2 regions of the Arthrobacter sp. 10L430 genome follow, and region 2 is predicted to be linked to the other one. Evidence: riboswitches for the same ligand, from Rfam matches in the RefSeq annotation. Region 2 holds a riboswitch; the other holds the start of a gene.
The links. A riboswitch is a leader RNA that binds a small molecule or an ion and turns the genes downstream of it on or off. The one in region 2 is predicted to bind glycine.

Region 1: linked by a shared signal. The riboswitch ahead of gcvP (aminomethyl-transferring glycine dehydrogenase) and the one ahead of gcvP (aminomethyl-transferring glycine dehydrogenase) in region 2 are both predicted to bind glycine.

The regions. Positions count from the first base shown of each region.
Region 1 covers NZ_JBFTJD010000029.1:5,229-19,862, forward strand. Annotated here, with positions in the region: gene AC1DDG_RS18845 (amino acid ABC transporter permease) at 1-173, shown strand, start outside; gene tcuA (FAD-dependent tricarballylate dehydrogenase TcuA) at 269-1,762, shown strand; gene AC1DDG_RS18855 (APC family permease) at 2,074-3,645, opposite strand; gene AC1DDG_RS18860 (agmatine deiminase family protein) at 3,642-4,682, opposite strand; gene AC1DDG_RS18865 (nitrilase-related carbon-nitrogen hydrolase) at 4,679-5,746, opposite strand; gene AC1DDG_RS18870 (Dps family protein) at 5,958-6,437, shown strand; gene AC1DDG_RS18875 (ArsR/SmtB family transcription factor) at 6,571-6,939, shown strand; gene AC1DDG_RS18880 (SRPBCC family protein) at 6,936-7,394, shown strand; gene AC1DDG_RS18885 (MFS transporter) at 7,436-9,010, opposite strand; gene AC1DDG_RS18890 (TetR/AcrR family transcriptional regulator) at 9,078-9,617, shown strand; glycine riboswitch at 9,741-9,839, shown strand; gene gcvP (aminomethyl-transferring glycine dehydrogenase) at 10,037-12,883, shown strand; gene gcvT (glycine cleavage system aminomethyltransferase GcvT) at 12,894-14,054, shown strand; gene gcvH (glycine cleavage system protein GcvH) at 14,577-14,634, shown strand, end outside.
Region 2 covers NZ_JBFTJD010000019.1:6,073-20,706, forward strand. Annotated here, with positions in the region: gene gcvP (aminomethyl-transferring glycine dehydrogenase) at 1-2,298, opposite strand, end outside; glycine riboswitch at 2,351-2,456, opposite strand; glycine riboswitch at 2,458-2,555, opposite strand; gene AC1DDG_RS15615 (alpha/beta fold hydrolase) at 2,742-3,527, opposite strand; gene AC1DDG_RS15620 (arsenate reductase/protein-tyrosine-phosphatase family protein) at 3,698-4,699, shown strand; gene AC1DDG_RS15625 (DUF6221 family protein) at 4,751-5,143, shown strand; gene AC1DDG_RS15630 (oxidoreductase) at 5,182-6,012, opposite strand; gene AC1DDG_RS15635 (alcohol dehydrogenase catalytic domain-containing protein) at 6,056-7,093, opposite strand; gene AC1DDG_RS15640 (SDR family oxidoreductase) at 7,164-7,949, opposite strand; gene AC1DDG_RS15645 (SDR family oxidoreductase) at 8,122-8,961, shown strand; gene AC1DDG_RS15650 (helix-hairpin-helix domain-containing protein) at 8,970-9,167, shown strand; gene AC1DDG_RS15655 (Rieske 2Fe-2S domain-containing protein) at 9,481-10,068, opposite strand; gene AC1DDG_RS15660 (NAD(P)/FAD-dependent oxidoreductase) at 10,073-10,807, opposite strand; gene AC1DDG_RS15665 (hypothetical protein) at 11,024-12,349, opposite strand; gene AC1DDG_RS15670 (hypothetical protein) at 12,570-13,025, shown strand; gene AC1DDG_RS15675 (ArsR/SmtB family transcription factor) at 13,329-13,913, opposite strand; gene AC1DDG_RS15680 (GAF and ANTAR domain-containing protein) at 14,419-14,634, shown strand, end outside.

The DNA of each region.
Region 1 (14,634 bases), on a different contig from region 2:
ACACCCGGTCGCTGCTGCAGGCGCAGTTTGTTGCCGCCTTGGGGTTCCTGGTGGTGAACGTCGCCTTGGGCGCCCTGGCCGTGGCCCTGGAGCGCCGCCAAAACCGCCTCGCCGAGCAGGAACCGCTGCCAGTAACGGCAGCAGAACCAGACCTCGTGCCGGCCCGCCGCTGACACCCCGGGGTCGCCCCATACGGGCCAAGTACGCTTGGCCGGCTCTGTATACAGACGAATACTTATAAATTCACAAATTAAGGAGCCAAAGAACAATGGCTGATCAGAACGAATCCGCAGCTGCAAACCTCACAAAGGCCGACGTGATCGTCGTCGGTGGCGGCAACGCCGGCTTCACAGCGGCCCACGCCGCTGCCGTCCGCGGACGAAAAGTCATCCTGCTCGAAAAGGGCACCAAAGACATGGCCGGCGGCAACAGCTTCTACACCGCCGGCGCCACTCGCATCGTGCACAACGGCCTGGATGACCTCCAAGGGCTCGTGGAACCGGACGAACGGCACGGCCGGACCGTCGTTCCGCCCTACAGTGCTGAAGAATACGCATCAGACCTGGCAAAGGTCACCGAAGGCCGGAACGACCAGGCACTGACGGAAGTCCTCATTGCCGAGAGCCAGTCCACCCTTCGCTGGCTCAACGGCCTGGGCCTGAAGTACCGCCTGATGTACGAACGCCAGGCCTTCGAGCGTGCCGACGGGTCCTACCTCTTCTGGGGCGGCCTGCACGTGGGAAACGTGGGCGGCGGCGAAGGCCTGATCGAAGACCACACCCGGGTAGCTGCAGAGCTGGGCATCGAAGTCAGGTACGGCCACGCGGCCCAAAGCCTCATCGTTGAGAACGGCCGTGTAGCCGGCGTCGTCGTCAACACCTCTGAAGGGGAGCTGCGCCTGCCGGCAGAATCCGTGGTCCTCACCGCCGGAGGCTTCGAGGCCGACCCGAAGCGTCGGCGGGAGTACTTGGGCGAAGGCTGGGAAAACGCCAAAGTACGCGGCACGCCCTACAACACCGGCGACATGATCGCCGCAGCGTTGGAGATCGGCGCCACCAAGGGCGGAGACTGGGGCACCTGCCACAGCGTCCAGTGGGATGCCTTCACCGCCACCAACGAAAGCAACCGCGAACTCACCAACCGCCTCACCCGGCAAAGCTACCCGTTTGGAATCATCGTCAACACCGACGGCAAGCGTTTTCTGGACGAGGGCGCGGACTTCCGGAACTACACCTACGCCAAGTACGGCAAGGAAATCCTCAAGCAGCCCGGCTCGGTTGCGTACCAGATCTTCGACGCCGGCCTTCGGCCCATGCTGCGCAGCGAAGAATACGAGATGCCCGGCATCTCCGTTGAGGTCGCCGACACCCTCGAGGACCTGGCCGTCAAAATCGGCATCGACCCGGAAAGCCTGTCCAAAACCGTGACGGACTTCAACAACTCGATCGAGCGCTCCATCCCGTTCGACCCCAACATTAAGGATGGCCGGAAGGCCGCCACCGAACCGGTCAAGAGCAACTGGGCCGCCCCCATCGAAACCGGACCCTTCTACGCCTACGGCGTCACCTGCGGAATCACGTTCACCTTCGGTGGCATCAAGTCCGACACCCACGGCCGCGTCCTGGACGCGGACGGCAAGCACATCGAAGGCCTGTTCGTGGCAGGTGAAATGCTCGGCGGACTATTCAGCGTCAACTACCCCGGCGGCACCGGACTTGCTGCCGGATGTGTCTTCGGCCGGCGAGCCGGAGTTCTGGCGTAGGGCACGGTTCACTGCACTTTTTGCGATAGGTCCCGGGACTAGCGTTCCAGGGACGAACAACTGGTCCCCGATTGGACCATGACCACCGACCGCCTGCCCTATGTCCGGCACAGATGGGCGCTCTTCCCGCACTCCGTCGCAACAGGCAGCCCGAAAGTCGGGCGTGGGAAGTGCGCCCATGGGGAGAAGGCAGGGTGGCGGTAACGCCGCCCTGCCTTCTCCGAAGCCCGCATTAAGCGGATTCCGTCGGTGCCCGCCAAGCCCGGACGAGGGTGGAACCCGGCCACTGGACCATTCGGCTCCTGCCACGCCTAGTCGGGCACCACCAGCGCCGGCGTGTCCTGGCGGATGGTTTCGCCGCGGAAGAACCCCGGCCGCAGCCTGGCCATGATCAGCATGAACACCACTCCCAGGGCCAGGATGCCGATCCCGAGGACGAACACGAGCCCCACGCCGAAGACCTCGGAACCGCTGCCGAACTCCGGCGCCCAGCTGTCCGCGGCGGTCTGCAGGAAGACTACCAGCAGCCCCAGGCCGCCCAGCAGCGGGCACAACAGCCGGAAGATGAAGTTGCGTGCGCTGCTGAAGACGCTGTTGCGGAAGTACCAGGCGCACGCGAACGCCGTGAGCCCGTAGTAGAAGCAGATCATCAGGCCCAGCGCCAGGATGGTGTCATTCAGGACGTTCTCGCTGATCACATGCATCACGGCGTAGAAGACCGCCGAAAAGGCGCCGGCGGCGACGGTGGCGAATCCCGGCGTCGAAAACTTCCTGCTGAGGCGGCTGAACCGCTCCGGCAGCGCGCCGTAATGCGCCATGGCGAGAAGGCTCCGTGACGGCGAGGTGAACGTGGACTGCAGGGAGGCCGCCGAGCTGGAGAGCACGGCCAGCGACATCAGGATGGCGAACGGACCCATGACGGGCGAGGCCAGGGCCGTGAAGACGTTGGCGTGGTTCTCCTCGTTGTTCAGGCCGATCCCCGTGTCCCCGACGCCGGCGAACATCATGGTTGCGATGGTCACCAGCAGGTAGATGCCCAGGACGACGACGGCGGTCAGCGTGCCTGCCAGGCCTGCCGTTTTCTTGCCGTTGGCGGTCTCCTCGTTCACCGTCAGGCACACGTCCCAGCCCCAGTAGACAAAGATGGACAGGGAAATGCCGGCGGCGATCTGGCCGAACGTCTCGATTTTGGTGACGTCGAACCACTCCCAGCTGAACGGGATGGCGGTCCCGGACGAGGACCAGTTCGCGAACGCCATGCCCACGAACAGGCCCAGCACCAGGAGCTGGAATCCGACCAGCCCGTACTGGACCACCTTGGTGGTGTGCAGGCCCCGGTAGCTGACCCACACTGCCAGCGCCACGAACACGAAGCACGTGACCACGTTCAGCGGCTTGTTCGCCGCGAGGTCCGCCAGTTCCGGCGATCCGGTCAGCTGGGCCAGGAACAGGTAGAAGAAGTCCACCGCCACGCCGGCCAGGTTGGACAGCACGATGATGTTGGCGGCCAGCAGGCCCCAGCCGCCCATCCAGCCGACCCACGGGCCGAAGGCCTTGGTCACCCAGGTGAAGGTGGTGCCGCTGTCGGGAGAATCGGCGTTCAGCTCCCGGTAGGCGAGGGACACCAGGATCATGGGGATGAAGCCGATGAGGAAAATGACCGGCAGCTGAAGCCCGGCCTCGTTGACGGTGGGGCCCAGCGCGCTGGTCAGCGTGTAGGCCGGCGCGATGGTGGAAATGCCCAGAACCACGACGGCGAGGAGGCCCAGCTGCCCGCCCTTCAGTCCCTTCCCGGTAATGCCGTGCACAGTTCCCGGGGCGTCTGTGCCGGGGCCGCCGGCAGGATCGCCCGCCGGTGCGCTGGCGCGGGTGGTTTGGCTCATGACTGACCTTTCCAGGACGCAGCGGGCTGCTGCTGGGTGATGCAGTGGATGCCGCCGCCGCGGGCGAAGAGCTCGCGGGCGTCGATGCCCACCACGCGGCGCCCGGGGTAGGCGTCGGCAAGGATGCGGAGGGCCTTCTCGTCGTTGGGGTCGGAGAAGGTGCAGGCGATGACTCCGCCGTTGACCACCACATGGTTGATGTAGCTGTAGTCCACGAAGCCCTCGGCGTCCGTGAGGACCGTGGGGGCCGGAACCTCGATGATGTTCCATTCACGCCCGGCCGCGTCCCGGGTGGTGGACAGGAAGCTGACGATCTCGCGGCTGACCTCGAAATCCGGGTGCGCCGGGTCCTGCTGTGAATGGACCAGCAGTGTGCCCGGCGAGGGGATGGCGGCCACGATGTCCACATGTCCGCGGGTGCCGAACCGCTCCGAATCACGGGTGAGGCCCCTAGGAACCCAGATAACGTGCCTGGCGCCGACGGTCCTGGCCAGCTCCGCTTCGATCTCCGGTTTGGTGAGCCCGGGATTGCGGCCCGGGTCCAGCTGCACGGTCTCGGTGACCAGCACGGTTCCCTCGCCGTCCACATGGATGCCGCCGCCTTCATTAACCAGACCGGACACGAGATGGTGGGCGCCGGACCGGCCGGCGACTTCCGCCGCGATGAGCGAGTCCTTGTCCCACCGCGCCCAGTCCTGGGCGCCCCAGCCGTTGAAGACCCAGTCCACCGCACCAAGCCGGCCGGCGCCGTCCAGCACGAAGGTGGGGCCGATGTCCCGCATCCAGGCGTCGTTCAGTTCCACCGTCAGTACGTCGACGGCGGGATCGAGGTAACGCGCGGCGGTATCGACGTCGTCGGGGGCCACCGCCACGGTGACCGGCTCAAATTCAACGGCGGCATTGGCGACGGCGGCCCAGACGGAACGCGCGGCGTGCGCCTCTTCGGCTGTGTCGCCCAGGGTGTAGCCGCCCGTGGGGAACGCCATCCAGAGCCGGTCCTGGCGTGCCGTTTCGGCGGGCATGCGCCACGCGCTCATGCGGTCACCTCGGCAGGCGCATAACCACTGATTGAACTGGTCGAAATCGCGGGACCCGCCTCGTCCCCGAACGGTGCATCGTGGCGGACGGGTTCGGTGAGCCGGGCATAGGTGTCCGGGCGGCGGGTGGTCAGGAACGGGAACAGCGTGAGCCAGTCCTGGCGCTGGTCCAGGTCAAGGTCCGCGACGAGAACGGCTGACTCGTTCCGCGGAGCCTGCGCCAGGATGCGGCCGTAGGGGTCGGAGATGAAGGAGGATCCGTAGAAGTTGAGGCTGCCCTCCTGGCCCCAGCGGTTCGGGACCACCATGAACAGGCCGTTGGCGATGCCGTTGCCCACAATCACCTGCTGCCACAGGGGCTGGGTGTCGAACTCCGGGAACAGCGGTTCGGACCCGATGGCCGTCGGATAGACGAGCAGTTCCGCCCCGCCGAGCGAGTACAGCCGGGCCAGTTCGGGGAACCACTCGTCCCAGCAGGTGGGCATGCCGAGGCGTGCGCCGCCGAGTTCGGCAGGCGAGTGGACTTCGTAGGCGTCATCCGCGGGCGGGCCCTGGCGGAAGAACCGGTCCTCGTAGTAGCCGGCGGTGACGGGGATGTGCAGCTTGTGCGTGCGGGCGAGCAGTTCGCCGCCGGGGGACACGAGGACGGAAGTATTCAGTCCCAAGCCGTCGTCCGGGCCGTCGGGGTTGTCCGCCCGCTGGTAGAGCGAGGCGTGGACGCAGATGCCGTGCCTGCGGGCAGCTTCGGCGGCAAAGCGGAAGGTGGGGCCGGTGAGCAGGTCCTCGGCCGCGTCCGAGGGGCGTGGCCTGGTTTGTCCGGCGAGGGACAGATCGTTGTCCGGAATCTGGTCCGCCGGATAGCGGGACAGCGTAAGTTCCGGCAGGAAGACAACTGTGGCGCCGAGGCGGGCTGCGCGCTCGATGCCGTCGTTCAGTTCGGCGCGAAGAGCAGCAGCGTTGCTGTGCCAACGGTGCTGGACGACGCCGATCCGCAGTGCCGGACGCGCGGACGGCACTGTCCGGGCCAGGGAGGAGGGTGAATCGAGGCAGGTGATTTCAATCATGATGACTACTCCAGAGAGACGACCGTCACTAAATGAATGACGTTCATTTAGTATGCACAGCCCGGCGGCGGCTGGCAAGGGTTAATTTGAATAGCATTCATATATGACAGGAATGGTAAGTAAGCTGATCGTGAAATTTTGGGCCTGCTCCTGCCTGCCCTGACCCGGCCTGCGGTAGCGTCGGAGCTACTGGACCACTCGAGGAGGACGAATGAAAGCTTCACCGACACTGACCAACAACATGCAGGCCGTGCTTGCGGACCTGATCGAACTGCACATCCAGGGCAAGCAGGCGCACTGGAACATTGTGGGGACCAACTTTAGGGACCTTCACCTGCAGCTGGACGAGATTGTCGATGCCGCCAGGGCGTTTGCTGACGACATGGCGGAGCGGATGCGCGCCCTGCACGCGCTGCCCGATGGCCGCAGCGAGACGGTGGCCAAGTCCACCAGCCTGGCCCAGTTCCCGGAAGGCCTCATCAACACCAAGGACGCGATCGACCGGATCGTCGCCGCGCTTGAGGCCGCCGTGGGCACCATGCGCAAGGTCCATGACGAGGTGGATGAAGAGGACCCCACCACCGCAGACCTGCTGCACGCCTTCATTGAAAAGCTGGAGCAGTACGCCTGGATGGTGGGTGCCGAGAACATGAAGGCCTCGGCCAGCGTCACACAGCCCGACAGCAAGTAACCGCAGCCTAAAAATCTGAGATCCGCAGGCGGCCGACGCCCGCGGAACCGACAAAACAGCCCCGGAGTTCCTCCGGGGCTGTTTTGTGCTTTGAACCCTTGACTTTCCGGGGTTGCGGAGAATACTTAAGCATGTGCTTAACAATCAGCTGGCGGAGGATTCGGACCTGGATTCCGTGTTCCAGGCGCTCGCCGACCCCACCCGGAGGGCGATCCTTATCCGCCTCTGCGACGGCGCGGCGTCAGTCTCGCAGCTGGCCCGACCGTTTGCCATGAGCCTGCCGGCAATCCTCCAGCACCTGCAGGTCCTGGAGGGCAGTGGCCTGGTCCGCAGCGAAAAGATCGGACGCGTGCGCAGCTGCACCATTGTCCCCGCTGCCGTCCGCCGTGCGGAGGGCTGGCTCAGCTCGCGCCGGACGGCTGAAGAACGCCGCCTCGACCGGCTCGAGTCGTTCCTTGATTCAGATGATCCACCCACAACAACAACCAGGAGTACGCCATGAGCACCCCCATCACGCATGCCAGCTTCACGTTGTCACGCACGCTCAACGCCCCGCCGTCGCGCGTTTTTGAAGCGTTCTCGGATTTCGCCAGCAAGAAGAAGTGGTTTGGCGGCCCGCCGGAGTGGAACCAGGGCGAATCAAGCCTCGAGTTCCGGGAGGGCGGCCGTGAGACGGACGTCGGAGGGCCCGAGGGCGGTTTCGTTTCGACCATGCATGCCCTCTATTACGACATCGTGGATAACGAGCGGATCGTTTATACCTACGAGATGCTGCTGGACGGTCAGCGCACGTCCGTTTCGCTCAGCACGGTGGAGCTTCAGGCTGAGGGCGACGGTACCCTGCTGACGCTGACCGAACAGGGCGCCTACTTCACGGAGGTTGACCAGGTGGCCGGGAGGAAGGAGGGAACCGAAGGCCTGCTCGATGCCTTGCAGGCCTTCGTCGAAGGCCACTGAGCAGCGGCCGCGGCAGGCCGCCGTCGCTCCTCCGCGGTCCCTTAGCGGGCCCTCGGCACCCGGCGGAGAACGACGGCGGAGAGGACTGACGCTCCCGCCATCAGTACCAGCGCGATGGCCGCCGTGATGTGGACGCCCGAGTCGAAGGCCGCCCGGGCGGCCGCGGCGAGGGCCTCGGACAGCGGCGCCGGCAACGTTCCCGCAAGCTCCATGGCCCCCGCCAGGGTTTCCCGGGCCCGGTCCGCGGAGTCTGCCGGCGCCACCTGGGTAACGGCTGCGGGCAGTGCAAGCTGCCTCTGGTACGAGGCGGTCAGGATCGATCCAAGAACGGCCGTTCCGAGCAGTGAGCCCACTTCGTAGCCCGTCTCGGAAATCGCCGCCGCGGCCCCGGATTTCGCGGGCGGCACGGCGCCTAGGATCAGGTCGTTGGAGATTGTTTCGGCGGCACCCACGCCGAGGGCAAGGAGGAGCAGTGCACCAAGCAGCAGGGCCGGTCCGGCGGAGTGGTCGCCAAAAGCCACCAGGGAGTAGCCCGACGCGCTCAGCGACAGGCCGCCGGCCACCACGAACCCGGGCCGAATCTTCCGGACCAGCGGCACCACCAGAAGCCCCGCCACCACGGTGGCCGTCAGTGCGGGCAGCATGGCAGTCCCCGACGCCGAGGGCGACATCCCTTCCAGCAGTTGCAGGTGCTGTGCCAGGAAGAGGATGAAGCCGTTGAAGGAGAACAGCGCCAGCACGTTGGCTGTGATGGCCGTGCTGAACACCCTGTTCCTGAACAGGGACAGGTCCAGCAGCGGGGACGCGAGCCGCTGCTGGCGACGAACGAAGACGAAGCCCATGGCCATGCCAAAGGCAATGATGGACAGGGCCTGTGCGCCCGGGCCTTCGGTGGCCAGTTCCTTGATTCCGTAGACCACGGGCACCATGGTCAGCATTGACAGCAGGATGCTGGGCATGTCCACCCGGCCCGGCCTGGGGTCCCTGGACTCCGGAATGAAGAACGGGCCGAAGATGAGCAGCGGCAGCATGATGGGCACGGCCACGAGCAGGACCGCGCCCCACCAGAACTGCTCCACGAGCCAGCCGCCGAAAATCGGGCCGAGGGCTGCGCCGCCGGAGAAGCCTGCCGCCCAGATTGCGACCGCCAGCCTGCGCCTGTTGGGGTCCGGAAAAATGTTGCGGATGAGCGAGAGCGTGGAGGGCATCAGCATGGCGCCAAAGAAGCCCAGTGCGGCACGGCCGGTAATCAGCCATTCGGCGCTTGGGGCGAACGCCGTGGCGGCCGAGACTCCGGCGAATCCCATGGTGCCAATCAGCAGCAGCCGGCGGCGCCCGATCCTGTCACCCAGGCCTCCCATGGCAACCAGGAGCCCGGCCAGGACCAGGGCGTAGGCGTCCACGATCCACAGCAGCTGCACTCCGGACGTATCCAGGCTCCGCGCGATTGCCGGCAGGGCGAAGGTCAGCGCGGTGTTGTCCACCGCCACGAGGAGGACCGGAAACATGAGCAGACCCAGGGCAAGCCAGTCGCGGGCTCCGCCGTTGGCGGGGGAGGGCTGTGCTGCTGCTTGGGTGGTGGGCTTTTGCTGCTGGAGGTCTGCGGACGCGGTCATAACTTAACTGTACCGTCTGGACGGTACAGTTATCGAACGAATGACCAGAACAGGCATGATGGGAGCCATGGCCAGAAAACCAGTAGCGCGCAGTGCCGTCCTCGACGCCTTTGAATCCCTCCTCATCGAGGTAGGCGAGCGAGCAGCAACCCTGGATGCCGTGGCCGGGCGCGCCGGGGTCTCCAAAGGGGGCCTGCTCTACCACTTCCCGAATAAGGAGGCCCTGATCGGGGTCTTGCTGGACCGCCTGGACGAGCATGCCGAGGCCGATGCCCGGGCCATGGCCACGGCGCCCGAAGGTGCGGCCGCCTACTTCATCAAATCCTCAGTGTGGGCAGACACCCCCCTCGACCGCGTCATTGTGGCGGCAACGCGGCTCGCAGAGGTGGCCCATCAGGAGACCCGGCGGCGTTTCGCCCATATTCAGCAGCGCTGGCTCGATGAGATCGCCAAGGATGTGGGGCCCGGGCTCGCGAAGGCGGTCCTGTACATGGGGGACGGCCTGTATTTCAATGCGATGCTGTCGATCGGGCCGGCCGCGACAGCTGCCGAGACGGCCGCCGACGTCGAGAGCCTGCTTGCCGCGCTGGAGCGGCTCCGGGGCTGACCGGCCGGTGCTGAAAGCGCCGGCGGCAATACCATCCGGCCGCTACGAGACAGTTTGCGGACGCGTTCCGGACATAGGAGAATAGCCTCTGTGGCTGTTGTCACCGCTAACTGAATATGCCTTTGATCTGCGGCGGGAGAGTTCTGCAAGTAGGTACAAGCAGGCGCCGTAGGAGCAAATCCTCCCCAGGAATCTCTCAGGCCCATGTACCGCCGCGGCAAGGCAACTCTGGAAAGTAGCAGGCTGTCCGTCTGGAGTCCCGGGATGATCCCGAACATCAGGACATGCTGTGCTCACCGACGGTGCAAGCGGGGCTGTGCGCAAACCACAGCAACGCGGAAACTCTCAGGTCCAATACAGAGCGGGGAGGAACCCGATCGATGTGGCGTACCCTGCGCCGCCTTAGTTATGGAGTTCCCTTGACTGTCAATTCAGCCTCCACGTCCTTCGTTGACCGGCATATCGGCGCCCGCCGTGAAGCCGACGTCGACGCCATGCTCAAGGCTGTCGGCTACGACACCGTTGATGCTCTGGTTGATACCGCAGTTCCCAACGACATCCGGCAGGATTCCCCGCTGGAGCTTGCCCCGGCCCTGAGCGAAGTTGAAACCCTCGCCGAGCTGCGCAAGCTTGCCGCGAAGAACAAGACGGCCGTGCAGATGATCGGCCAGGGCTACTACGACACCGTGACCCCGCCGGTGATCCGCCGCAACATCCTCGAAGCACCGGCCTGGTACACGGCCTATACGCCGTACCAGCCGGAAATCTCCCAGGGCCGCCTCGAGGCCCTGCTGAACTTCCAGACCATGGTGCAGGACCTCGTGGGGCTGCCCATCGCCAACGCTTCGCTGCTGGACGAAGCAACCGCCGTGGCCGAGGCCGTGCTGATGATGCGCAGGGCCAACAAGAACAAGGCCGCCCACGACGGCAAAACGGTGCTCGACGCCGACTGCCTGCCGCAGACCATCGCCATCGTCAAGGGCCGCGCCGAGGCCCTCGGCTTTGAGGTGGAGGTCGCCGACCTGTCCCAGGGCCTGCCTGACGGCGTCATTAACGGCGTTGTCCTCCAGCAGCCCGGGGTTTCCGGCCGCGTCTTCGACCACTCCGAGGTCATCGCTGCCGCCAAGGAGCGCGGTGCACTGGTGACGGTTGCCGCGGACCTCCTTTCACTGACGCTGATTACCCCTCCGGGCGAGCAGGGTGCGGACATCGCCGTCGGCTCGGCGCAGCGCCTCGGCGTGCCTCTGTTTTACGGCGGACCCCACGCCGCCTACATGGCAGTCCAGAAGGGCCTCGAGCGCTCGATGCCGGGCCGCCTCGTTGGTGTCTCCAAGGACTCTGCAGGAGTTCCGGCCTACCGCCTCGCACTGCAGACCCGGGAGCAGCACATCCGCCGCGAGAAGGCGACGTCCAACATCTGCACCGCGCAGGCCCTGCTGGCCATCGTCGCCTCGATGTACGCCGTGTACCACGGTCCGGACGGGCTGAAGGCGATTGCCGAAACCGCTCACCGCCACGCCAGGACCCTCGCCACCTCGCTGAAGGCTGCCGGGCTGGTCGTCCTCCACAACAGCTTCTTCGACACCGTGACCGTGTCTGTGCCGGGCAAGGCGGCGGACATCATCGCCGCGGCCGAGGCCAGGGGCATCAACCTCCGCAGCATCGACGCGGACACCGTGGGCATCTCCACCGATGAAACGACGACGGCGGCAATTGTCGAGGACGTCCTCGGCGCCTTCGGTGCCACGGCCGTTGAGGCGACGGACGCCTTTTCCCTGGACGCCGCCGTCGAACGCTCGTCCGAGTACCTGCAGCACCCGGTGTTCAACACCCACCGCTCCGAGACCCAGCTGCTGCGCTACGTGCGCCGGCTGTCCGACCGCGACCTCGCGCTGGACCGCACCATGATCCCGCTGGGTTCGTGCACCATGAAGCTGAACGCGACGGCCGAAATGGAAGCGATCTCCTGGCCGGAGTTCGCGTCCATCCACCCGTTTGCCCCGGATTCCCAGACCGAGGGCTGGCGCGAACTGATTGCAGATCTTGAAGCGCAGCTGACCGAGATCACGGGCTATGACCAGGTGTCCATCCAGCCCAACGCCGGTTCCCAGGGCGAGCTCGCGGGCCTGCTGGCCATCCGCGGCTACCACCGTTCACGCGGCGATGACCAGCGCAACATCTGCCTGATCCCGGCCTCCGCCCACGGCACCAACGCGGCCTCGGCCGTCCTGGCCGGCATGAAGGTTGTTGTTGTGGCCACGGCGGCAGATGGCACGATCGACCACGCCGACCTCAACGCCAAGATCGAGCTGCACAAGGACGCACTGTCCGCGATCATGATCACCTACCCGTCCACCCACGGCGTGTACGACGCCGATGTCCGGGAAGTCTGCGACGCCATACACGCAGCCGGCGGGCAGGTCTACATCGACGGCGCCAACCTCAACGCCCTCGTGGGGCTCGCCCAGCCGGGCAAATTCGGTGGCGACGTCTCGCACCTGAACCTGCACAAGACCTTCTGCATCCCGCACGGCGGCGGCGGCCCGGGCGTCGGTCCGGTCGCTGCCAAGGCCCACCTGGCGCCGTTCATGCCCGGCAACGCCGCGACCTGGACCGAAGGTAATGACGTGCCCATCTCCGCTTCGAACTACGGATCAGCAGGCGTCCTGCCGATCTCCTGGGCTTACGTGAAGCTCATGGGCGGCAGCGGCCTGACTGACGCCACCAAGTCCGCGCTGCTCGCCGCGAACTACATTGCGGCCCGCCTGAACGACTTCTTCCCGGTGCTTTACACGGGCGAGGGCGGGCTCGTGGCCCACGAGTGCATCCTGGACCTGCGCGAGCTCACCGCCAGGACCGGCGTCACGGCGGAGGACGTTGCCAAGCGCCTCATCGACTACGGCTTCCACGCGCCCACCCTGGCGTTCCCTGTTGCCGGCACGCTGATGGTGGAGCCCACGGAGTCCGAAGACCTGGGCGAAATCGACCGCTTCATCACGGCGATGATTGCCATCCGGGCTGAAATCGACCAGGTGGCCAACGGCGACTTCAGCGTGGCGGACAGCCCGCTGCGTAACTCCCCGCACACCGCCGCCGTCGTCATCAGCTCCGACTGGGCCCGCGAATACCCGCGCGAACAGGCGGTGTTCCCGGTGCACTCCCTCAAGCAGGACAAGTACTTCCCGCCCGTGGGCCGGATCGACGGCGCCCTGGGCGACCGCAACCTGATCTGCTCCTGCCCGCCGCTTTCCGAGTTTGAAAACTGAGGATCCGCCCATGTCTGAGAACTACACCGCCCTTTACGAAGAGCACAAGAAGCTCGGCGCCTCCTTCACCGACTTCGGCGGGTGGCAGATGCCGCTCAAATACAGCTCCGAGCTGGCCGAACACCGCGCCGTCCGCAGCGCGGCAGGCATCTTCGACCTCTCCCACATGGGTGAAGTCTGGGTCACCGGCCCGGACGCTGCAGCCTTTCTGGACTACGCGCTCGTCGGCAAGATTTCGGCGATGGCCGTCGGCAAGGCCAAGTACTCGCTGATCTGCAAGGAAGACGGCGGCATCATCGACGACCTCATCGTGTACCGCCGGCCCGCTACTGAGGACACCGCACAAGGCGGTACGGACAGGTTCCTGGTGGTGCCCAACGCCGGCAATGCCAAGGTGGTTGCCCAGGCCCTGGCTGAGCGTTCCGCCGGGTTCGACGCCGTGGTTGAGGATGTCTCCGCCGCCACGTCGCTGATCGCCGTCCAGGGTCCCAAGGCCGAGGAGATCCTCCTCCGCCTGGTTCCCGCCGCGCAGCACGAGCTCGTCACCGGCCTGAAGTACTACGCCGCCGTGGAAGTTCCTTTCCTGGTGGGCGGTGCGAGCCAGGAACTTCTGCTCGCCCGCACGGGCTACACCGGCGAGGACGGCTTCGAGATCTTCGTGGACAACGACGACGCCGCCGCCCTCTGGCAGGCCATCGTCGCCATTGCGGACGAAGGGGAGCTGACGCCTGCGGGACTCGCCTCCCGCGATTCGCTCCGCCTCGAAGCCGGGATGCCGCTGTACGGCAACGAGCTTTCCCTCGACGGCGACCCCTTCGCCGCCGGCCTGGGTCCCGTCGTCGCGCTGTCCAAGGATGGGGACTTCGTGGGTAAGGCGGCTCTGAGCGAGCTCAAGGCAGTCGGCGCCGGTTCCACCACTGGCCGCAAGCTGGTGGGCCTCAAGGGGCTCGGGCGCCGTGCCGGGCGCGGCCACTACCCGGTCCTCAAAGACGGCAACGTTGTCGGCGAAGTCACCTCCGGCCAGCCCAGCCCCACCCTCGGCTACCCGGTCGCGATGGCCTACGTCGACGTCGAGTTCACCGAACCCGGCACGGCCCTGGACATCGACCTGCGCGGCAAAACGGAGCCGTTCGAAGTCGTCGCACTGCCTTTCTACAAGCGCTCAAAGTAGGCCGCCCGCCCGGGTACCTCATCGGTACCCGGCCCCGGGGCTGGCCCCGTCGGGGCTGACATCCTCCGCGTGCTCGGTCGCGTAGACGCCCGCTGGGCGGACGTGACGCTCCCTTAGACGCACGCTTCCGGATGCCAGCCCCGAAGGGTGCCAGCAGCTCACCTTTTGAGACGCGCCGCCGCATCGGGACCAACGGGCACCGGCGCCTTCGAAAGCCAAAGGTGCTGGTGGATGGACCGCCTGCCGGGGGTTGGCTCTAGAAGATATCGAAGAGCGACGGTTTCTTTCGGAACTGACGTCTTTTCGAAAACTGTTGGCGTCCAGAACTGAAACCCGGCGGTCGGCGGGTGAGGGGATTCCGGAAGCGTGCGTCTAAGGGAGCGTCGCGTCCGCTCAGCGGGCGCCCTCGCGACCGAGCACGCGGAGGAATTCGCTCATCCGCCAGCCAACCCGGCCACCGCCAGTTTGTAACCCAGCCACAACTGATTTAGCACCAAGTTTTCAAAAGTAAAGGAAAAACACATGGCAAAAGTTGCCCGTGAACTGCAGTACTCCGACGAGCACGAGTGGGTTGCGCGCG
Region 2 (14,634 bases):
GCCCTCCCCGCCCATGAGCTTCACGTAGGCCCAGGAGATGGGCAGCACACCGGCCGAGCCGAAGCGCGAAGCCGAGATCGCCACACCATGCCCTGCCTCGTGAGCGGCCTTGTTGGCGTCGCCCGGCATGAACGGCGCCAGGTGGGCCTTGGCAGCGACCGGACCGACGCCCGGGCCGCCGCCGCCGTGCGGGATGCAGAAGGTCTTGTGCAGGTTCAGGTGGGACACGTCGCCGCCGAACTTGCCAGGCTGGGCGAGCCCCACGAGGGCGTTGAGGTTGGCGCCGTCGACGTAGACCTGGCCGCCGGCCGCATGCACCGAGTCACAGACCTCACGCACATCGGCGTCGTACACGCCGTGGGTGGACGGGTAGGTGATCATGATCGCGGACAGGACGTCCTTGTTGGCCTCGATTTTGGCGTTGAGGTCGGCGTGGTCGATCGTGCCGTCGGCCGCCGTGGCGACTACAACAACCTTCATTCCGGCCAGGACGGCGGAGGCCGCGTTGGTGCCGTGGGCCGAGGCCGGGATCAGGCACACGTTGCGCTGGTCGTCGCCGCGGGAGAGGTGGTAGCCGCGGATTGCCAGCAGGCCCGCAAGCTCGCCCTGGGAACCGGCGTTCGGCTGGATGGACACCTGGTCGTAGCCGGTGATTTCGGCGAGGTCGGCTTCCAGGCCGCCGATCAGTTCCCGCCAGCCTTCGGTCTGGGAATCCGGGGCGAACGGGTGGATGGAGGCGAACTCCGGCCAGGAGATGGCCTCCATCTCGGCGGTGGCGTTCAGCTTCATGGTGCACGAGCCCAGCGGGATCATGGTGCGGTCCAGGGCGAGGTCCCGGTCCGAGAGCTTGCGGATGTAGCGCAGCAGTTGGGTCTCGGAGCGGTGGGTGTTAAACACCGGGTGCTGCAGGAAATCGGAAGAACGCAGCACAGTCTCGGGCAGTTCGAAACCCTTGGCCGCCACCACCGGACCGGCGCCAAAGGCGACGACCACCGCGGAGAGGACCTCCGCCGTCGTCGTCTCATCGACTGACACGCCAACCGTGTCCGCATCGATAAAGCGCAGGTTGATGCCCCGGGCCTCGGCAGCGGTAATGACCTTCCGGGCCTTGCCGGGCACGCGGACCGTGACGGTGTCGAAGAAGGATTCACTGACCAGTTCCCGGCCAGCGACCTTCAACGTGGCGGCGAGGGCCCTGGCGTTGTTGTGGACGGTCTCGGCAATCGCCTTCAGGCCGTCGGGGCCGTGGTAGACGGCATACATCGAGGAGACGATGGCCAGCAGGGCCTGCGCGGTGCAGATGTTGGAGGTGGCCTTTTCGCGGCGGATATGCTGCTCGCGCGTCTGCAGGGCCAGGCGGTAGGCGGGGACGCCGGCGTTGTCCTTGGAGACGCCGACTATACGGCCAGGCAGCGTGCGTTCCATGCCTTCGCGCACCGCCATGTAGGCCGCGTGCGGGCCGCCGAAGAACAGCGGGACGCCCAGTCGCTGCGTGGAGCCGACGGCGATGTCGGCGCCCTGCTCACCGGGAGGGGTAATCAGCGTCAGGGCCAGAAGGTCGGCTGCCACGGTGACCAGCGCGCCCCGTTCCTTCGCCTCTGCAATCACACCGGACTGGTTCCACACCCGGCCGGAAACCCCGGGCTGCTGGAGTACGACCCCGTTGATGTCACCGTCGGGCAGGCCCTGGGACAGGTCGGCAACCTCCACCTCGAAACCAAGTGCTTCGGCGCGGCCCTGCACGATGGCGATGGTCTGCGGCAGGCAGTCGGCGTCGATAACGGTCTTGCCGTCGCGGGCCGTCTTGTTCTTGTTGGCGCGGCGCATCAGCAACACGGCTTCGGCGACGGCGGTGGCCTCGTCCAGCAGGGACGCGTTGGCGACCGGCAGTGCCGTCAAGTCCTGGACCATGGTCTGGAAGTTCAGCAGCGCCTCGAGCCGGCCCTGGGAGATTTCCGGCTGGTACGGCGTGTAGGCCGTGTACCAGGCCGGGGCTTCGAGGATGTTGCGGCGGATGACCGGCGGCGTGACGGTGTCGTAGTAGCCCTGGCCGATCATCTGCACGGCCGTCTTATTCTTGGAAGCCAGCTTGCGCAGCCCGGCGAGCACTTCAACTTCGCTGAGGGCGCTGTCCAGGCTGAGAGGCTTTTCCTGGCGGATGGAATCGGGGACTGCAGTGTCGACGAGGCCATCCACGCTGTCGTAGCCGACAGCCTTGAGCATGGTGTCGATGTCTGTTTGGCGGCGGGCGCCGATGTGGCGGTCTGCGAATGTGGACGGGGACGACTGGATCGTCATGTGAGGAACTCCATAATTCAGGTGGCACTGGAGTGCCACGATGATTCGGGTTCCTCCCCGCTCTGTATTGGACCTGAGAGTTTCCGCTTTGCCTGCTGTTAGCAGGCGCCACTTGCACCGTCGGTGAGCCCGGTTTCCCGGACTGCTTTCCAGAGTTGCCTTGCCGCGGCGGTACGTGGGCCTGAGAGATTCCTGGGGAGGATTTGCTCCTACGGCGCCTGCTGAACGTACCGGCAGGACTCTCCCGCCGCAGATCATAAGCCGTGCCACTGGTGGGTGACACGGCTCACACATTATCTGCTCTCCGGCCTGGATGCAAAATATACGTCAAATGAGTCCTTTTGCAGCCTCGAGAAAGCCGCCAGCAGGGCAGCAAAGCGGACGACGGCGGGACGTTCCGCCGTCGTCCGCTTGCTTTGGGTGCCGCTCCCCTACAACAAGACTCAGTCGTCGAGGAACCGCAGCAGGAACGGGACTGTGGCATGCATCGTCCGGAGGTCCCCGGCACTGGCCGCCAGCTCCCCGAGGTAATCGCCGTGGCCACCGGGGATGACCAGCAGGCGGGCGCCCGGGATGACGCTGGCAATCCTCGCGGCGTGCTCGGCAGTGGCAACGTCGCGGTCTGCGCTCACCACCAGCGTGGAGGCTTTGATGGTGCGCAGCTCGTCGTCGGACCAGCCGGCGAAGTCCAGGATGCGCCGGCTGTCCAGTTCGAAGAGTCGCTCCAGGTGGCCCGGTTCGGGATTGAGACTGCGGTCGGCATCCTTGTAGGTGTCGGGCATGTCGTCCAGGGTGGCCTTCGCCATGCCGTCCCAGAACTCGTCCGGCACGGCATCGCGGCTCACAAACGTAGAGGCGGCGATGAGGCGCCGGACCGCGGCGGGATGCCCTAGTGCCAGCGCGATGGCGGTGTGGCCGCCGGCGCTGAATCCCAGCACATCCACGGTTTCCACGTTGAGCTGCTCCAAAACGGCGAGGATGTCGCCGGCGGAGTTCCCGGCGGTGAGGGGGCGGCGGGTCGGCTGGGTGCGGCCATGGCCCTCCTCCTCAACGGCAATCACCTGGCGCTGTTCGGCCAGCAGCGGGATGAGTTCGCTGAAGTTGGTGCCGATGGTGGAGCCGCCTCCCGGGATGAGGAGCAGCGGCGGCTGGCCGGGCACCACCCGGCCGTGGACCTCGTAGTACATGAGAAGGCCGTCGTTGTCCGCGTAGCCGTGGGTGAAGGTCACACGGCATCGTAACCCCGGGGCGCTTCCGACGAACAGGGCTCAGAACCGCATGCAAAGTGGACGACGGCGGGATGTCCTACCGTCGTCGTCCTGCGTTTGGTGCCTCTCCCCATAGCGCCTACCGGCCGGCATCAAATCGGTGCAAATCAATCAAAATATATTGATTGACCATGCGGCGCAGCTCGGCCGACGGACGTGACACGTACTGCAGCCTCAACCTGGCTTTGTATCGCGAACGGCTCGCCGAAGCCGGTGCGGCGCTTCACCCCGGCCTACGGCTGGTTCCCGCTGTGCTGACACCGCCCGCGGGCGGTCCTGGCCTTCAGCCGGTTCAGCCACGCGTTCGTGTGTTGTTCCTGTGTACGGGAAACAGCGCCCGATCCCAGATGGCCGAGGCGATCTTGGCCAGCCTCGGCGGCTCCCAAATCGAAGCCGTCAGTGCGGGCAGTCACCCCAAGGACCTGCACCCCAACGCCGTACGCGTGATGCGTGAGCGCGGCATTGACATTAGCGGCGCCCGCTCCAAGCATCTGAGTGAGTTCGCAGAGCACCGGTTCGACTATGTGATCAGCCTTTGCGACCGCGTACGGGAGGTATGCCCCGATTTCCCGGGGCCGCCTGCGAGGGTGCACTGGAGCATCCCCGACCCGGCGGCCGAAGGGGCTGCCGACCAGGACAATTACCCGGTGTTCGTCCGCACGGCGGACGAACTGAACACGCGAATCCAGTTCCTGCTTTACGCAATCGAGTACTCCCAAACGAGTTCAGAGGATCTAGACATGCCCAGCGACCTTACGGACATGGTCAGCGTCCGATACATGGTGGACGACGTCGACGCGGCAATCGACTTCTACACAAAGCACCTCGGATTCACACTCAGGATGAGGGCCGCACCGGCATTCGCCGACGTCGTACGCGGCCGGCTGCGGCTCCTGCTGAGCGGGCCAACCAGCTCGGCAGGGCGGTCAATGCCGGATGGCACGGTGCCTGCCCCGGGGGGATGGAACCGCATCCACCTGATCGTGAGCGATATCGCGGCCGAAGTGGACCGGCTTCGCGCTGCGGGCCTCGCGTTCCGGAACGACATCGTCAAGGGTCCGGGCGGTCAGCAGATCCTGAGGGAAGATCCGTCCGGCAACGTGGTCGAATTGTTCCAACCCGCCGGCGGATAACGGGCGTGATGGGCATCAGAAATGGTGCCCGCAGGATGGCAGGATTGGGGCATGGACATCATCGCCTTCCTCGAAGCCCGGATCGCCGAAGACGAAGCCATCGCGCTGGCCGCCTCACCTGCGCCCTGGGAATGGTTTGGTAGACCCGGGAGCGACACCGCAGCCCTCTACTCCGCCAACGAACGAATCGTGCTCGACGCTCGCGCCGACCACGCACCCGGTCACCTCGAATGCAAAGCCACAGACCGGGTCTACATCGCATGGTTCAACCCCGGCCGCATCCTCGCTGAATGCGCCGCGAAACGACAGATGCTGGCCAACGTCCCGCTCGTCACCGACATCCGCAGCGAAGTCGACGGCACCAGCGAATACGTCCTGATGTGTATGGCAGCCCCCTACAGAGACCACCGTGACTACCAAGAAGGCTGGGCCATCGAACTCTGAGCTGCGGTTTACGTAGCTGACCCGCCGCAGCCCGTACCTCAGCCCTCGACGCCTGTGCTGAGGCTGAGGTCCCGCCATTGGTCAAGCTCGGCGCGCTCTGCCTGGGCTACGGCGGCAAATGCGTCGAAAGCGTCTTTGCCGAGCACTATCAGCGACGGCGGGTTCGCACTGTTGACGACCGCCAGGATCGCTTCTGCCGCCTTGGCTGGGTCGCCCGGCTGGGTGCCGTGGATCGTGTCGTTCTCCTTGCGCCGTTTCCCGGCCGTCTCTGCGTAGTCCTCGATCGCCGTCGCTGACTGCGTGAGTGAGCGGCCGGCGAAGTCCGTGCGGAACGCGCCGGGCTCGATGACGGTGACCTTGATGCCCAGCGGCTGCAGTTCCTTGTGCAGGGATCCGGACAGGCCCTCCAGGGCCGACTTTGTTGCCGAGTAGTATCCGGAGCCGGCCGGTGAGATGCGCGCTCCGATGGAGGAGATGTTCAGGATGGACCCAGCCCTTTTCGCGCGCATGTCCGGGAGGACCGCTTTGATCATGTCCACTGCGCCGAAAACGTTAGTGTCGAACAGTTGCCGAATGTCGGCGTCGTCCGCTTCCTCCACCGCGGCGCGGTAGCCGTAGCCGGCATTGTTAATGAGCACGTCGATGCCCCCGAAGCGCGTCCGGGCCTGCTGCACCACCGAGCTGATCTGTGCCCGGTCGGTGACGTCGAGGGGCAGGGCCAGTGCCGTGTCGGGGAAGGCGGCCGCGAGATCGTCAACCGTGGTGACGTTCCGTGCTGTGACGACCGCGTTGTCGCCGTGGGCGAGCACTGCCTGAGCGACAGCCCGGCCGAGTCCGGTCGAGCATCCTGTGATGAGCCATGTAGCCATGAGGTCTTCCTTTCGTGGGGGATAGCAGTGGGGGCGACGTGCGCTAGGGGCGGACGAGGACCTTGAGGGATTCGCGGTTGTCCATGGCGCGGTAGCCGTCGGGCACGTCGTCGAGGCTGATGCTGCGGTCGAAGACCTTGCCAGGGTTCACGGTGCCGTCGAGGACACCGGGCAGCAGGGCTTCAATGTAGGCGCGGACGGGGGCCGGGCCGCCGGTGAGGGTGACGTTCGGGCCGAACATGCTGCCGAATCCGATCGGGGCATCCTCGTACTGCGGCACGCCGACGCGGCTGATGACACCGCCCGGACGGATCACGCCGAGTGCCTGGTCGTACGCCGGCCGGTGTCCTACGCACTCGAGCACCGTATGGGTGCCGTCGCCACCGGCTAGCTCACGGACCCTGGCAATGCCTTCCTCGCCGCGCTCGGCGACGACGTCGGTGGCCCCGTATTCGATGCCCAGGTCGGTGCGGGCCTTGTGCCGGCCCATCAGAATAATCTGCTCGGCACCCAGTTGCTTGGCCGACAGCACCGCCATCAGGCCGACAGCGCCGTCACCGATGACCGTGACGGTTGTCCGCTCGTTCACTCCGGCCTTAATGGCGGCGTGGTAGCCGGTGCCGTACACATCGGAGAGGGTCAGCAGGGAGGGCAGCAGCGCGGAATCCTCGTCGACCGGTGCCTTGACCAGCGTGCCGTCAGCGAACGGGACGCGGATGGCTTCGGCCTGGGCGCCGCCGATGCCGCCGGCGGCCCAGAACCCGCCGTGGCGGCAGGAGGTCTGCAGGCCCTCGCGGCAGAAATCGCAGGTCCCGTCGGACCAGGCGAACGGGGCGATGACGAAGTCGCCCTTCTTCAGCCTGGACACGTCCCTGCCCGTCTCCTCGACGACGCCGATGAACTCGTGCCCCATCGGGCTACCCTGCTCGGAGGCAGGCATGCCGTGGTAGGGATGCAGGTCCGATCCGCAGATACACGAATTCACGATGCGCACGATCGCGTCGGTCGGATCCTGGATGACGGGGTCGGGCACGTTCTCCACGCGCACGTCTCCGGCTGCGTACATGATGGTTGCTCGCATTGTGTTTCCTTTCGTTTCTCCAGAATCGGAGCTGGGGCGGGCGGTGCTGGGACCGCCAGGGGGCAGGGCGTCAGCGCGTGAGTACGCGCAGCTCCTCACGCACGTGTTGCTGCTCGCCGTCCAGCGGCATGTTCGGCTGATCGTGCACGCCGTCGAGTCCGCCGGTGGGATCCGCTGCGAGGGGGGCGAACAGGGCCTCGAAGTCCGCGGGCGCGGTGCCAGCGGTTGCAACGAGCTCGAAGGTTTTGCGCTCCGCGCCCGGTGAGTTGAGGCTGCGGACCAGGACCTGGGCAATCTGGCGCCGGGCAATGACGCCGTCGCTGGAGTCCCCGGCCTGACGGGTGTCGCCCTGGAGCAGGACGAGCCGGTGTTCGTCGGGCCCGTTGTAGTCGAACCAGCCAGGCCGCACGATCGTGTACGGCAGGCCGGTGGCACGGACGAGCCGTTCGGAACGCCGCTTCCAGTCGTGGGCCTCGGTGGACCGGTTGTAGGCTCCGGTGCGGTTGGTGACGCCGATAGAGGTCATTAGGGCTAACCGGACTGTCCGATTGCCCAGGGCTGCCAGAACGTTGCGTACCCCGCCGTAGTCCACAGTCTCGGCACCGACCTTGCCGGCGCCGTCCGAGCCGAGGGTGAAGACGACGGCGTCGACCCCCTCCACGGCGCCGGCCAGCGTCTCGGGCCGGGTAACGTCCCCGACGACGACCTCCGCTTCCTTGGGCAGCCGCCGGGCCTTGTCAGGGTTGCGCACCAGGGCCCGGGTGGTGTGCCCCTGCCGGATCGCTTCCTCGACGACGAGCCGGCCGATGCTGCCGGTCGCGCCGACTACCAGCACGGTGCTGGGGCGAGTGGTCATTGTTGCTCCTAGGTTGTTGGCGGCCCAGGAAAGGGCTCGCTGAGGTTCACATCCATACAACAGGAGACGATCCCAAGGTGGAAGGGACTGTTGATACAGGTACTCACAGTGCCTCCCGTCCCTGGTTGAAGGCTTCTAGGGTGGATGAAGTACCAAGGAACAGGAGACCATCATGGGCGACGTCATTGTTGTCATCGGAGCCGGCTCGATCGGCCAGGCAATCGCCCGGCGCGTCAGCGCGGGCAAGCAGGTTGTGTTGGCGGACCTGAATCAGGGCAACGCCGACGCGGCGGCCGAGGTGCTGAGCAACGCCGGTTTCGAGGTCAGCACAATGATTGTCGACGTGTCCTCGCGCCAGTCCATTCATACCCTCGTCGAGGCGGCCACGGCGTTGGGCGACGTCACCGGCGTCATACACGCCGCGGGTGTCTCTCCCAGCCAAGCGTCGCCGGCGACCATCCTGGCCGTGGACCTGTACGGGACTGCCGTGCTGCTTGAGGAATTCGGGAACGTCATCGCCCCCGGCGGCGCCGGCGTGGTCATCGCTTCGCAGTCAGGGCACCGCCTGGGTGCCCTGACTCCCGAGGAAAATACAGCTCTCGCGACCACGCCGGCCGACGAACTGTTGGCGCTCCCGATGCTTCAGCCGGACCAAGTCACAGACTCCCTTCACGCTTACCAGCTGGCCAAGCGCGGCAACTCGCTCCGCGTGATGGCCGAGGCCGTCCGATGGGGCAAACGCGGCGCGCGGATCAACACGATCAGCCCCGGCATCATCTTCACCCCGCTGGCCAAAGATGAACTGACCGGCCCCCGAGGCGAGGGATACCGCCGCATGATCGGGTTGTCCCCGGCAGGGCGCGGCGGCACTCCGGACGAGGTCGGCACGGTGGGCGCTCTCCTCATGGGCCAGGACGGCGCGTTCATCACCGGCAGCGACTTCCTCATGGACGGCGGAGTGACAGCATCCTACTTCTACGGCGAACTCGCCCCGCAGAAGACCGAGAGCTGAGCGCAACCATGACAACGTCACCGCTCGACGCTCTTCCCAAGATCGGGGCGCCGGCCACGCGTGCCCTAACCGGGGCAGGTTTCACATCGCTGCAAAGTCTCGCCGGTGTCGCCCGGGCGGAACTGTCCAAACTTCATGGCGTGGGTCCGAAGGCGCTCCGGATCATCGAGGATGCGCTGGACGAGCACGGCCTCGCACTGAAGTAAAACGCCACTCCAGACTCTGGCGGAAGGCCATTCCCAGTCAGGAGTCCCATCGGATTGAGCGCCTTGAGGCACCCTCGTCACCGGCCTGGACCCCGTCCAGGCCGCCCGCATAGTCCTGCCAGTCCGGACATCTACACTGCGGACATCTACACTGCGGCGCAGCGCAGAGAACCCGCGGGACGCCAACTAGCGAACCGGAAGAGCCGACGACGGCGGGACCTCCCGCCGTCGTCCGCTTGCGTTTTGGCGCATAAGCGGCCGGAAGCGTTCGAACCGCTCACACATTAAAGCCCCAAGGATGAGGTACCGAGGCCTATTGGGCGGCGGGGAGGTCCTTGGTTGTGGGTCCCTGCAGGACCTGGCCGTCGGCGGCGAAGCGGGAACCGTGCAGCGGGCAGTCCCAGGTCTTCTCCGCGTCGTTCCAGCTGACGATCCCGCCCAAATGGGTGCAGACAGCTGAGAGACGGCAGGTCTTCCCGTTGACCGTGGACACGGCCACGGGTTTGCGGTCGTGCCGGAGGATGGTGCCGGAGCCCTCGTCCGGGACCGTGTTATTTGTGTCGGGTTTTGCGGTCCTCAGCTTGGCCCAGCTGTCCGCCAGAGTCTTAGCGACGTCGGCGTTCAAGCTGATGGCGGCGGCAGCTCCAGCCGGTGAGGTTTTCCTGTGGTGGAGGGTGTCGGCCCAAGGGAGCTGGCCGCCGAGAATCTCTGCGCTGATAGCCAGGGAGGCGGCGATGCTGTTGCTCATGCCCCATTTGTTGTAGCCGGTGGCGAAGTAGATTTTCCCGCCGCCGCGGGGCAGTTTGCCGAAGAAGGGCATGAGGTTGGTCGCCTGGTAGTCCTCCCCCGACCACGAGTGGGTTACGTCGGCGCCCGGAAAGTGGCGTTTTCCCCAGTCCAAGAGCTCATCCAGACGGGCCTGGGGTGAGGGCTCCCTGCCGAAAATACAGGCCCCGGTCCAGGATGGGAATCCCCGTAGCCAGCACCACCAGTTTGGTGCGGATGGCGCCCGCGTTGGTCCTCACGATCCGGTGGCTCCCGCCAGCGACGTCCCGGACCCGCACTCCTTCGCTGAGGACGCCCCCGTGGGCCCGGAGATCGACGCACAGGCTCTCCAATACGTCCATGGGGTTGAATTGGGCCTGGCCGGGCAGGCGGATCGCCCGGCGCGTGCTGAAGGGAAGTCCGGTGTCGCCTGTTTCCTCTACGTCGAGGCCGGCTGCCTGACCCGCTGCAAGCTCGGACCGCACCTTTTCGTCGCCTTCGGCGGTCATGGCATAGGTGTAGGCGTCGCGGCGCTGGTAGGGGACTTCGTTGTCGTCCAGGTGGCGCAGCAGCCAGGCCTGCCCTTCCCTGTTGGCGTCGACGTACGCGTTGACCATCTCTTGGGAGTATTGACGGCGCAGTCCCGACAGGATGGTGCCCTGGAGCAGGGTCAGTTTGGCCGTGGTGTTGCCTGTCGTTCCTGCCCCGACTGTTCTTGCTTCGAGGACTGCTACTTTCATTCCCGACCTTGCCAGCAACACCGCGGTTGCCAGACCGGTGATGCCCGCGCCGACAACAACGGCGTCGTATTCTGCATTGGGAACGAAAGGATCAGATGTAAAGGAACGGGCCCGGTCCAGCCAAAGTGAAAGCATCGATGCACTCCCTGTCCGTCACGCGAGGTCAGACCTGTCCTGGCTCTGGTGGTCACAGCCTAGACACATTTCCCGCCTTACTGAAGGCCCAGATATGACGACAAATTTCAGCCCGCTGGACTACCCTCGGCATTCGCATACCTTGCGTATCGGGAGGACCCTTGGTCTGGCCTGGGGTCCTCCCGAAACTCCGGCAGCCCTTTCCGATCAGGCTGGTCAGCAGTTGGGTGAGTCGTATTCGTAGGCGCCTGAGTCAGCGTCTGCGGTTCCTCGGCAGTCCCCGTTCTGGGCCACCGGAGCACCGTCGAGGTCTGTCAGTGAGCTGCCCACGCCGGCGCGGTCGATGGCGGGGCTGGTGGCCGTCAGATGCAGGTCCGTGGGGGCGTTGACAAAGCCTGCCGGCGCCGTCGTGGAAGTGCTGTTCGGTGTGAAGTTCCGGGGTCCGTTGAAAACATTCTGGCGTTCGGTCCAGCCCGAGCCGTTGATCCACAGCGAGTTCTTGACGCCGACCAGGATGTTGCCCCGGATCACGGTGGTGGCCGGGCAGGAGGCGTGGCACACCATGGCCTGGGAGTCCGGGCCGGTCAGGTAGACGGTGTTGTGCTCGAAGACAGTGCCGTTGGTCGGTCCGAACGACGTGGTGGCCCCTCGGCCGATGAAGCCTTTCGCCTGTGCGCAGTTGGTGCCGCACGTGGAACGAACCAGGTTGTAGTGGTAGGTGTTGTTGTCCGCGGTTCCAGCGGATGACCGTCCAAGTTCGGAGAACGCGTTGTTGTCCACGGCGGTGTTGTGGTGGATGTTGTTACGGTTGCCGTTGAAGATTTCGATGGCCCCGCCGTCGAGCTTGAAGTCGAAGGATGCAGCCGCGGAACCGGAAACGGTATTGCCGGAGACCTCATTGTCATTGCCGTTGATCAATATGCCAAAGGCACCGGAATCGTCGCTGCAATTAACCGCCTGTGAAGTTCCGCAGTTCGTGCCGCGCGTGTTGACGTTCATGATGTTGTTGTTCGTCAGGGCATTTCCTGTGTACGTGCCGAAATCAGAGCCAGTGCTCACCTTCAGACCTGCTGCGTTGCTGGACGCGCTGGAATTCCGCACAGTGTCGTTGTCACCGACGACGCTGAAGCCGGCATAGCCGCAGGAAACCGCGCGCAGACCTTCCACAATAGTGAAATTGCCGTTGATGCGGAAACAGTTCCCGGATTTTCCTCCGGTTACTATCGGCTGGTTACCGGTGCCGTAGCTGTTCAGCGTGATCGGCGCTGTCGACGTGCCGCTTTGGGCGGTTACGACGCCTCCCGTAAAGGTGTCGCCGCGCCGAAAGCTGACTGTGTCTCCGGGCTTAAGGACGGCCTGGCTGACTTTGGTGAGGGACTTCCAGGGGGTCGTTGCGGATGTGCCTGTGTTGCTGTCGCTGCCGACTGCACTGACGAAGTAGGTTGTTCCGGCGGCGGATGCCGGCGAGGCGGCGCCAGCCATCATTCCACCGGCCAGAAGGAAGGGGATGAGTATCGTTGCGTGCAGAGGCTTGGCTTTCATGTGTCACCTAATGGATTTTGGGCCCGGGCTCGGCTCGGCGTCGTCAACGAGGCCGTGGGGAGCCCTCTGAGCGGGCCGGTGCGTGTGAGGACATCAGGAAGTGGACGGCGAGACTCTAAAACGTAGGCGTTGATCAACCGGGAAGCCGGCCGTTTTCGGTTGAAATGAGTTCCCCGCCTGGCGCCCGGGTTTGGGCTGGCGGTATGGAATGCAGCGAGTAATGCCGCTCAAGGGAACAACGAAGCGCGTTGAATTCCTTTATCAAGGCTTCTCCCCTTCAAGAAGTCGCTATTGGGTTCTACCCACCCGCCATGACGGACGGCACGCAATCGCCTTTGATTGGCGGACAAAAGAGACAGGCCTGGGTTTAGGTCTCAGGCAAAGCCAGCCTGTCCCTTCTGCCCTGCAGAAACATTGGAAATACCTTAGATGCCACCCCTTGAATGTGGGGTTCGTGCCCGGCGGCAGCCAGCGTATCGTCAAGGCCGGATCCGCGACGGCGAAGATCGACGTCCGCATCTCCTCCGATACTGAAGTGCAGGGCATCAATGCGGTGTTGGCCGGTTTGGCAGCGCACAGCACACCCGCCAGGTTGGAGGTGGGCGGCGAATGGAACGGTCCCGCCAAAGGCGAAGCCGACGCGTTGGCTGTGTGGATACGTTGGCTGTATAGGTGAACGCCGGAAGATGGGGCGCTCCTCGGGCTGAAAAGCAATGGGCCGCCCGCAGCAGTGGGCACGATCTGTGACACGGAACAGCCGGAAAGGGGCAGGAACAGCACTGTTCCTGCCCCCATCCGTCTGTTTCGCGGCCCCTCTGGCACGGATCGCAATGTGATCCCAATGCCCCGCGATAGTCCGGCCCCTTTGCGCGCTGACGAGCAGAAGGCCCCCAATGGAGAGGAATTGAAAGAACAATGAATTGATCAATTCCTCAATAATGAGTCTGTCGCGTGCTGGGCACATCGTCAAGAGCAGCAGTCACTCTGTTCCTTCGGTGGTAAGGGCGTCACTGGCAACCTGAGCGAGCGTCCGGCCCCGTTCGCGGGCGTCAGTCATAAGCATGGCAAGGGCCGCCTCGGAGCTACGGCCTGTCCGTAGTCTGACGGATTCCACAGCCTCTGCCACCAGGGCACGCCTTTCCAAGGACTGCTCCAGGACCGGAACGAACTCCTCCACCAGGGCACCGATGTCTGCGTTTTCTGCGTCTTGTCCAGCGGCCTCCGGGGCACTGATGCCGGCCAGCCCATCCGCCTCGGCAGCCGCACGCGCTGACAACACCGACTCGGCCGCTGAAAGCAACCGGGCGACCTCGGGAAAGGACAAGCCGTACAGCAGCCGCCCGCCCGAACGCTTCCCGGTCACCAGGTGCTGGGCACGGAGCTGGGTAAGGTGGCCGGCCAGATGCGACGGCTTCAATCCCGTGGCCGCGCACAAGTCGGGCACCGAGGCCGGGCCGGAGGCAAGCACGCCCAACACCCGGGCTCGGGCGGGATGGGCCAGCGCCTTGAACAACTCGGCCTCAGCAGCCGCGAGCGCACCCGCTGCCTGCGCCTGTCCTACCATCACGGCTCCTTACTGGCAGGCATACATGCTCTTAAGCCGATTATCCTCCCTGAGCATCTTGCCGGGCGCCGGACGCCGTGGTCAGTCCAAGGGCGCGCCCCTGCGGGGGCGGCAGAAACCACAGCCGGCGCAGTTCGCCGGGCGGCAACTGCCAACTCTCGCGTGGGCGGTTCACGTTGAATATAATTGTGGTGGAGAACTAGGCCCGCCCGCGAGGCGGGCACCTTGCCCTGCGCCGTCTGACGGCACAGCCTCAGCCCGTCGGCTAACCGGGGCGTTGGCCCCCTCGACTCAAGAGTGATCTCAACAAAACCGCCGTCAACCGGGCACCCGTCCAGCACGGCATACGCCCCACGGCGCGGCTACCGCGGACCTAAGAAAGGATCGCACCTGTGCCCGCCTTACCAGCCATCGTCGCCCGGCCCGGGGTCCTGCTCCTGAGACGGGGACGGCATCGCAGGCCTGCCCGCGTTCGGGCGTCCGCAATACCCAGTCGGAACCTCTGATGGACGCCGACCTGCCCCTTGCGGACGAGCTCGCCGCCCTCACCGCCCGGATCGCGGACCTGCTGCTGACTCACGACACCGTGAAGCAAGCCGTCCAGGCCCTCGCCCAGGCCCTCGTAGAAGCAATCCCCGGAACCGCCGGCGCCGGCATCACCCTGATGGATGCCCGGGGCCGGCGTACAAGCACGGCCTCCACAGATCCGGTGGTGCTGGAC